Linked DNA regions of Aliidongia dinghuensis. The protein of the gene in region 2 interacts with the protein of the main gene of each other region in a pairwise test. Links are inferred from orthologs where the notes say so. Each region holds a gene or a part of one and is shown on either strand. Other genes may lie near its edges.

Region 1 (3,848 bases), on a different replicon or contig from region 2:
CGAGGCCAGCGTCACGACCAGCGTATGGTCCTCGACGATGGCCGCCTCGGGCCACACGACCGCCTTGAGCTCGTCCTTGGCGACGACACGGTCGCGCCGCTCGACGAGCGCCACCAGCAGGTCGAACGGCCGCCCGCCGATCGCGACGGCCTCCTCCCGGCACGTCAGGATTCGACGATCGGGCCTGAGACAAAAGGGGCCGAACCGAAAGACACGCTCAACATCGGGCATGGAGACAGTTTCCGAAGCACCGGCGGCCTTCAGGGTACGAGATAAACTGATGCGGCTATAAAAATTTTTTGCTTGGGCTTTGCTATGATTCGATGACGCTCGAGTTCCTTAATCCGGCCAGGCCGGCTGCAGCCGGCCGCCAACGCGGATGGGTGCCACGCGCTTCGCCAAGCCGGTCGCGTCGTCCGTCTCGACGAACACGCCGCACACCGTTGCCTCGCCCTCGGCCGGCGTCAGCCGTTCGCCCGGCGTCTTGCGCACGAAGCGGTGGATCGCCGCCTCCTTCTGCATGCCGATGACCGAATCATAGTCGCCGCACATGCCGGCGTCGGTGAGGTAGGCCGTGCCCTTGTTCAGGATCTGCGCGTCGGCGGTCGGCACATGGGAGTGGGTGCCGACGACCAGCGAGACGCGGCCATCGAGATAATGGCCGAGCGCCATCTTCTCGCTCGTCGCCTCGCCATGGACGTCGACCAGGATCGCCGCCGTGTTGGAGCCCAGCTGCCGGCCGGCGAGCTCGCGGTCGAGGCAGGCGAACGGGTCGTCGAGCGGGTCCATGAACAGGCGGCACATGACGTTGATCACGACGATGCGGCGGCCGTCGGCCAGCTGGAACACGCGCGTGCCCTTGCCGGGCGTGCCGACCGGGAAGTTCGCCGGCCGGAGCAGGCGCGGATCGGCGTCGATCGAGCCCATGAGCTCGCGCTGGTCCCAGACATGGTTGCCGGTGGTGATGGCGTCGACGCCGACCTCGTAGAGGCTCTTTGCGATCTTGTCGGTGATGCCGAAGCCGCCGGCGGCATTCTCGCCGTTGACCACGACGAAATCGGCGGCGAGCTCACCCTTGAGCCGCGGCATTTCCTTGATCACGGCTTCCCGGCCGGTCCGGCCCAGGAGATCGCCCAAAAACAACAAACGCATCGATCGTTCCCGTTGGCCCGTCCCGCGCGTAGATACGGGACCGGCGGTCGCTGAATTAGATGAAGCCCTGCTCGGTCAGAACCAGATCGAGCACCTGATCATGCGCGCCGACCGGCACTTCGGCCACTTCCTGGGCTGCATAGGCGATGCCGACGGCGGTGATCGGGCCATCCGCCCGGAGTGCTGCGAGCGTCCGGTCATAGAAGCCGGCGCCATAGCCGAGCCGGTGGCGCCGCCGGTCGAAGGCGAGCAGCGGCACCAGCAGCAGGTCGGGCATCAGCACGGGCATGCCCTCGGCCGGGTGCGCCGTGCCGAACGGCCCGGCGACCAGCGCTGCGGCCTTGTCCCAGCGCCGGAACTGCAGCGCCTGCCCTCGGCCCATGACCACGGGCAGCGCCAGGGCCGCACCGGTCGCCGCCGCAAGCGCCGTCATCAGCGGCCGGACGTCGATCTCGCTCTGGATCGACCAGAAGCCCGAGACGACCCGCGGCCGGAATGCCGCTAGCCGGTCGAGCCCGTGGCGGACCAGCGCCGCGCCGGCAGCGGCGGCGTCGGCACCCTGCGCCCGCTCGCGCGCCTCGGCCGCGGCGCGGCGCAGCGCCGCCTTGGCCTGGCTCAGCGGATCGGGCGCAGGAGTCATGACATACTTTCAGGCGAAAACGGGAAGGACCCAGAGCGGAGCCGCATCGGCCGTTGGACTTGTCGCACCCTCGTGGCCTGCAGTGCAGGTGGGAACCGTTTACCGAAACCACGGCTCCGGCAGGGACAGCTCCCGAGAGGTACTTTATGGCCCCGGGGTCTGAACTTCCTGACGCACCGCGCAGCCCCGCTCCAGGCCCCTAGAGGTAGTCCTGCTCGAGCGCCGCTGCAATGGCTTCGATGCGACCCGCCAATGTGTCGAGCGCATCGGCCAGCTCGGCCTCCCGCGGATCCGGCGCCGGCGGCACTTTCGGTGCCGCGGCGGCGAACGGCTCCGTGGCGAGGCCACCCGTGCCCTGGCTACTCTGCGCCACAGCGTTCTTGAGCTGGCTCAGCGCCTGGTCGGTGTCGACGAGCTCGTCCGTGATCATGAGGCTGGCCATGACGAGCAGGCGCGCGTCGCCGACCTGCCCCACCGCCTTCACCAGCTGGCCGACCTTCTGGTCGAGATAGGCGCCGAGGCGAGCGACATGCGCCTCCTGCCCATTGTCGCAAGCGACGGAATAGTTACGGCCGTTGACCGTGACCTGGACCGAGCCCATTGCCGTCATGCCTCCAGCGCCGTCTTGATCAGGTCGATCGCGCCGTCGAGCCGTTCGGTGACCGCGTCGGTCCGCTGCGTGAGCTCGGCGAACTCGGCCTGGGCTTGCGCAAGATCCTGCGCCAGCTGCCGCTGCTTGTCAGTGCTTCGCCCGCGCTGCCCCGCGACCGCCGCCTCGAGCCGGTCCACCGCGCGCGTCAACCGCGCCGCCGCCGCCGCCAGATCCGCCATGCCCGAATGCCCCCGCGCCCATTCCCATCGTCCCGATGAGCGTTAGCCGCAAGGCCGGGCGCGGTCAATGGCGAGGCCGCCTCACGCGCCGCGAGGGGCGTTGCCGCTTACTTCTGCGGCGTTGCCGCCTGGCTGCGGCGCTGCTTGGCGGCCGGGCCGGCCGATCGCTTCGCCAATTCGCCCGCTTCCTCGTCAGTGAGATTCCGGCCGGCCCGATACTCGTCCTCGACGGCCTGACGGCTGACCGCCATCATGCTGGTGATCTTCAGGTCGTCCGGGACCTCGCCAGCCGTAACGATCTCGACGATGTCTTCCTGGCCGATGGCATTCTTGCCGGCGCGCTTCAAAAAGAAGGTGCAGAAGTTCAACCCGGTGCCGTTGCACCAGGCCATCTCGGGAAATCTCACCCGCAACGGTTCCTCGCCGGCAGCCGGCAGGTTCACCGAGTTGAAGCTGGTGGTGGGCGGGATCACGCGATAGGGCCGGTATCCCGCGGCGATCATGGCCTGCCGCATGGGGATGTAGTCCGAACCGATCGGCAGCGTCGCCGCTTGCTCCGCCGCGGCCGCGGTCGGGCCAAGCCCGACCAGCAGGGCCAGCAGCCCGAGCATTAACCCGAGCATTCCGGCGGGCCAGCGCAATCGGACGGGAGTGCGGGCGCAGCATCGCGCCCGTTCGGTCCTGCAGTGAACCATCGTCTCCATCATTCGCTCCGATATGCGCGGCGATGACGCTCGTAGATCTGCTTGATGCGTTCGTAGCGCACATAGGGCTGGCCGGCCATTCGATTGGCCTTGCCCGGTCCTTGAGGCAAGGCATTCCATTCGGGCGCCGCCGCTGTGATGGCGCCGTCCATGTCGCCGGCCAGCAGCGGCGCCATCGCGCCGCGGTCGACCAGCCGCTGCACCGCCATATAATCCTGCGTTGCCGGGGAGAAGTCGGTCAGCCCGAGCCTCTGGCTGAGCCCGTCATAGGTTGCCCGGGTGATCTGATAGCGGCCCGCCGGCGAATGCCCGGCGGCACCAGGGAAGCGGGCATAGCTGTCGAAAGTCTTACCACCGTAAAGATTGTTGTACTTGCCGCCTTCGGCCTCTGCGATCGTATCGAGAAACGCGCGAACATTCGGGCTCTTCAGGTATCGGTCGAGCAGCGCCAGGCGGGACGACGCCGCGGCACCGGGCGGCGCGGCCTTGGCCTCGCCGGCGGCCGTCGTCGCAAACCAGCC
Region 2 (5,193 bases):
GTGCAGAGCGCCTGGGCCGTCGGCTGGGGCGGCGCGGTGCTGCTCTATGCCGCCGTCTTCTCGGTTGCGACGCCGGAGGTAGCCTGGCGCGTGCTGTTCGCCATCGGCCTGCTGCCGGCAGCGCTCGTGCTCTATGTCCGCCGCGGCATTCCCGAGCCGGCGCGACGCGACGCTCCTTCCGAACGCGCACCGTTCTTCGCGACACTCTTCGGCATCTTCCGGCCGGAGACGCTGCGCGCCACGCTCGTCGGCGGCTTGTTCGGCCTCGGCGCCCATGGCGGTTACTACAGCATCACGACCTGGCTGCCGACCTATCTCAAGGCCGAGCGCGGCCTGTCGGTGCTCGCGACCGGCTCCTACCTGGGCGTGATCATCGTCGCCTTCTTCTGCGGCTGCGTCATCGCAGGCCAGCTCCTGGACCGGCTCGGCCGCCGATTGACCGTCGCCGGCTTCGCACTCGGCTGCATCCTGGTCGTCATCGCCTATGTCATGCTGCCGATCGGCAACGGCGCGATGCTGCTCCTGGGCTTTCCGCTCGGCTTCTTTTCAGCCGGCATCCCGGCCAGCATGGCGACCCTGTTCAACGAGCTCTATCCCGGCGGCACGCGCGGCACCGGCGTCGGCTTCTGCTACAATTTCGGCCGCATCCTTTCGGCCGTATTCCCGACGCTCATCGGCTATCTGAGCGGCTCGATATCGCTCGGCACGGCGATCGGCCTCGACGCGGCCTTCGCCTATGCCCTCGTCCTGCTGGCACTGGCACTCCTGCCGGAGACCCGCGGGAAGACCCTCGGCACCGCAGCCCCAGCGGTCGAGGAAGATGCGACGGAGCTGGTCCCTCACGGCAGCCGCCTCTGAGAAGTCCCGGAGAGCCATCATCGCCATCGACACCCACGCCCACGTCTTCACGCGCGACCTGCCGCTCGCCCCGGGGCGGCGCTACGCCCCGGGCTACGACGCCGACATCGACGCCTACATCGCCCGGCTCGACCGGTACGGCCTCGACCGCGGCGTGCTGGTCCAGCCGAGCTTTCTCGGCACCGACAACAGCTATCTCATTGAGGCGCTGGCCGAGCACCCGACGCGGCTGCGCGGCATCGCCGTCGTGGCACCGGACATCGCGCGGACGGCGCTCGACGATCTGGAACGCGCGGGCGTCGTGGGGCTGCGGCTCAACCTGATCGGCGAGCCGGACCCGCCGTTCGGCTCGCTGCGCTGGCGCCGGCATCTTGCCGCCGTGGCCGAGCGCGGCTGGCAGATCGAGATTCAGGCCGAGGCGCATCGGCTGAACTGGATCCTGCCGCCGCTGGTCGATGCCGGCGTCGCGGTCGTGGTCGATCATTTCGGCAAGCCAGATCCGGCGCAGGGCGTGGACGATCCGGGCTTCCGCCATCTGCTGTCGCTAGGCCCCTCCCGTGCCGTCTGGGTCAAGCTCTCCGGCGCCTATCGCACGGGCGACATCGAGCGTGGCCGGGCAATCGCCGCCGCCGCGGTGCCATTGCTCAAGGAGGCGTTCGGGCTCGACCGGCTCGTCTGGGGCAGCGACTGGCCGCACACCCAGTTCGAAGCGGTCGCAAGCTATCCGAACGCGCTGGCGCTCCTCGGCGAATGGCTGCCCGATGCGGCCGAGCGCGCCATTGTCCTCGGCGAGAGCGCGGCGCAGCTCTTCCGGTTCTGACGAATAGCGGCGCAAGAACCGGAACGTCGCTGGCGCCGGGCCTTCCTAGAGTGGCGGCATCGCGTCACTCGAAGGGATCCCTGCGCCATGAACTTCCGTATCACCGGCCTCTCGCCCGAACCGTTCCGTGCCTTGTTCGGCCTTAGCGACGAAGAGCTCGCCTGCCGCGGCGCCCAGCGCGTGATCGCCGACGCCAAGCCCGGCTATCCGGACCGGATCGAGGTCCGCGATGCCGAGGTCGGCGAGCCGCTGCTGCTCGTCAACTACACCCACCAGCCCGCCGACACGCCGTATCGTGCGAGCCACGCCGTCTTCGTGCGCGAGGGTGCCGAGACGACCTATGACCAGGTCAATGAAGTGCCCGACGCCATGCGCAGCCGGTGGCTGTCGGTCCGGGCGTTCGATGCCGGCCATCTGATGATCGATGCCGACCTCGTCGAGGGCTCGGCGCTCGAAAGCCTGATCGAACGGTTCCTCGCCAACCCGGATGTCGCCTATCTGCAGGCGCACTACGCCAAGCGCGGCTGCTACGCGGCGCGGATCGAACGCGCCTGACCGGTCGGCCCGCCCAAAACAAAACCGCCGCCGGATCGCTCCGGCGGCGGTTTCCGTTTCGACCGAGGTTGCCCGGAAGTTAGGCAACGATCTCCGAGGTGGCGAAGAAGAACGCGACCTCGATCGCGGCATTCTCCAGGCTGTCCGAACCGTGGACCGAGTTCGCCTCGATCGATTCGGCGAAATCCTTGCGGATGGTGCCCGGCGCGGCGTTGGCCGGGTTGGTGGCGCCCATGATCTCGCGGTTCTTGGCGACGGCATTCTCGCCTTCCAGCACCTGAACCACGACCGGGCCCGAGGTCATGAACGAGACCAGATCCTTGAAGAACGGCCGTTCGCGATGCACGGCGTAGAACTGGCCGGCGATCGCCTCGCTCATCAGAATGCGCCGCTGGGCGATGATCCGGAGGCCGGCCTCTTCGAAGCGGGCGTTGATCTTGCCGGTCAGGTTGCGGCGGGTCGCGTCGGGCTTGAGGATCGACAGGGTGCGCTCGATGGCCATGGCCTCGGGTCTCCAGAGGGATGAGAAAGGGTCCGACGGCAGGTCCGTCGCGAAAGAGTGGCGCCTTATAGCCGCAAGCACGCAATGGGAGCAACGCTTCTGCCCACAGGCAAGCCCTGCGTCAGACTCTGCATCGCGTCAGGCTTTGCGTTCCCAGCCGCCGCTCGGCTTCTGCTGCCAATAGGTCAGCTGATGGCCCTCCGCCTGGTAGCGTTTCCAGCGGGTGCGCGCGGCTGAGACCTGGTCATCGTCACCGCCGTCGAACAGGTCGAGGCAACGCTTGAACGGACCCACGTCGGACATTTCGGCGCCGCCGACCTGAGCCAGGAGCTCCGCCCCGTTCGGGTTCTCGTCGGCGGCGGTGAGATAGATCGGCTGGTCGGCACTGCGGCCGTCGCGAGCGCTGCCATGCGGCAGGAAGGTGCCGGCGTCATAGGTCCAGAGCTGGACCACGAGCCGCTCGACCTCGGCCTCGTTCGGGACGCGGACGAGCACGCGCAGGCCCGCCGCGAGCGCCTTTTCGAGGAGGCGCGGCAGCGCCTCCCCGAGCGGGCTCCGTTGCAGGTGGTAGAAGCCGATCTCGGTCATGATGCGGCCGTCACCTGCATCACTCAGTCTTCGTAATGCTCGGCGATGAAGCGCTCGAGCAGGCGCACGCCGTAGCCGGTCGCCCCCTTGGGCACGGTCGCCGCGTCCTTCTTCGACCAGGCCATGCCGGCGATGTCGAGATGCGCCCACGGCACGCCATTGACGAAGCGCTGCAGGAACACGCCGCCGATCGAGCTGCCGGCATTGCGGTCACCGGTGATGTTCTTCATGTCGGCGACATCGCTGTCGATCGCCCGGTCGAACGCCTCGCCCAGCGGCATGCGCCAGAGCGGCTCGCCGACCGCCTTGCCGGCCGCCGCCAACCGCTCGGCCAGCTCGTCGTTGTTCGAGAACAGGCCGGCATATTCGCTGCCAAGCGCCACCAGGATGGCGCCCGTCAGCGTCGCAAGATCGATCATCAGCCGCGGCTTGAAACGGTCCTGGGCGTACCAGAGCGCGTCCGCCAGCACGAGACGACCCTCGGCGTCCGTGTTGTTGACCTCGATCGTCTGGCCTGACATCGAGGTCAGGATGTCGCCCGGCCGGATCGCGTTGCCGTCGGGCATGTTCTCGGCGAGGGCCACGACGCCCACGACATTGGCCCGCGCCTTGCGGCCGGCCAGCGCCTTCATGAGCCCGATGACCGTGCCCGAGCCGCCCATGTCCCACTTCATCTCTTCCATGCCGGCGCCCGGCTTGAGCGAGATGCCGCCGGTGTCGAACGTGATGCCCTTGCCGACGACCGCGACCGGCGCCGCCTGCTTGTCCTTGGCACCGAGCCAGGCCATGACCACGAGCCTGGGCGGCCGGACCGAACCCTGGCCGACGCCCAGGAGCGCGCCCATGCCGAGCTTCTTCATCTTCTTCTCGTCGAGCACCTCGACCTCGACGCCAAGCTCGGCGAGGCTGGACGCCTGCTCGGCCAAGCTCTCCGGATAAAGCACGTTGCCGGGCTCGGACACGAGGTCGCGGGTGAAGAAGACGCCGTCGGCCAGCTTGTCGAGATCGGCGAAGAACTTCTTGGCAGCGGTCGCGGCGTCGCTCTGCACCGCGAGCTTCTTCAGGGTCGGCTTCTGCTCCGCCTTCATCCGGGTGCGGTACTTGTCGAAGCGGTAGGAGCGCAGGCGCGCCCCGAACGCGACATTGGCCGCGATCTCGGCCGGCGGGAGCGCCACGCCGTCGACGGCGCCCAGCCGGACCGTCGCCTCGCTCTCGCCGGCACCGTTCAGATGGGCCACGAGCGAGCCGCCCAGCGCCTGCAGCGCCAGGGCATCAAGCTCCGCCGGCTTGCCGAGGCCGGCGAGGACAATGCCATCGATGGCGAGATTGGCGGGCGCCAGCACGGCCAACAGCTGCCCCTTCTTGCCCGTGAAGCGGCTGGACGCCATGGCGCGGGCGAGCGCGCCGCCGCTTTCCTTGTCGAGCGCCGCGGCGGCGGGGGAGAGCACACGGTCTTCACCGACGCCCACGACGACCGTACCGGCCTTCGGCACGCCCAGTTCGGCGAAACTGATCTTCATGATGTTCCTTCTCGATTTTTCTATGCCGGCTCTTTCGCGAGGCCCCATGAAGGAGCGAAGCCGGTCTGGTCCTTATGTTTCTCTGGTCGCGTCGACCCGTGACGATTTGTCTAGCATTCCGCCGGCCGAACCGCCACCCGGCCGTGAACCGAGCGCAATCCGGGCGGGCGACACAACCGAGGAAAACGCCGAACAGCCGTTCCATGTGCAATTCGGCCTAGGTTTTGCCGGAATCGACTTTGTATACTCGCGCCCGCCATGAACCGCCTTACCCGCTACATCTTCCGCCAGTGCGCCGGCGCCACGCTGTTCGTGACACTCGGTCTGACCTCGGCGTCCTGGCTCATTCA

What was found.
Region 1: the proteins of ndk (region 2) and IEY58_RS11535 interact in binary tests that used the Escherichia coli proteins (3 or more experiments, as listed by UniProt). The link is inferred for Aliidongia dinghuensis from one-to-one orthologs.

Annotation. Positions count from the first base shown.
Region 1 is NZ_BMJQ01000005.1:217,955-221,802, reverse strand. What follows is about bases 1-2,749. They hold IEY58_RS11535 (5-formyltetrahydrofolate cyclo-ligase), read right to left. Parts: upstream 1,793-2,749; coding sequence 1,208-1,792; downstream 1-1,207. Other genes in these bases: IEY58_RS11515 (hypothetical protein), read right to left, coding at 2,731-2,749; IEY58_RS11520 (hypothetical protein), read right to left, coding at 2,399-2,623; IEY58_RS11525 (cell division protein ZapA), read right to left, coding at 1,992-2,402; IEY58_RS11540 (TIGR00282 family metallophosphoesterase), read right to left, coding at 340-1,152; IEY58_RS11545 (ATP-binding protein), read right to left, coding at 1-231. Also shown: more of IEY58_RS11515, read right to left, coding at 2,750-3,330; IEY58_RS11510 (lysozyme family protein), read right to left, coding at 3,327-3,848. UniProt on the Escherichia coli protein: Involved in the removal of 5-formyltetrahydrofolate.
Region 2 is NZ_BMJQ01000008.1:287,584-292,776, reverse strand. The notes cover bases 1,025-4,018. They hold ndk (nucleoside-diphosphate kinase), read right to left. Parts: upstream 2,736-4,018; coding sequence 2,313-2,735; downstream 1,025-2,312. Other genes in these bases: IEY58_RS17035 (leucyl aminopeptidase), read right to left, coding at 3,347-4,018; IEY58_RS17040 (DNA polymerase III subunit chi), read right to left, coding at 2,874-3,323; IEY58_RS17050 (DUF1203 domain-containing protein), read left to right, coding at 1,766-2,233; IEY58_RS17055 (amidohydrolase family protein), read left to right, coding at 1,025-1,678. Outside these bases: IEY58_RS17060 (MFS transporter), read left to right, coding at 1-858; more of IEY58_RS17055, read left to right, coding at 821-1,024; more of IEY58_RS17035, read right to left, coding at 4,019-4,843; LPS export ABC transporter permease LptF, read left to right, coding at 5,102-5,193. UniProt on the Escherichia coli protein: Major role in the synthesis of nucleoside triphosphates other than ATP. The ATP gamma phosphate is transferred to the NDP beta phosphate via a ping-pong mechanism, using a phosphorylated active-site intermediate.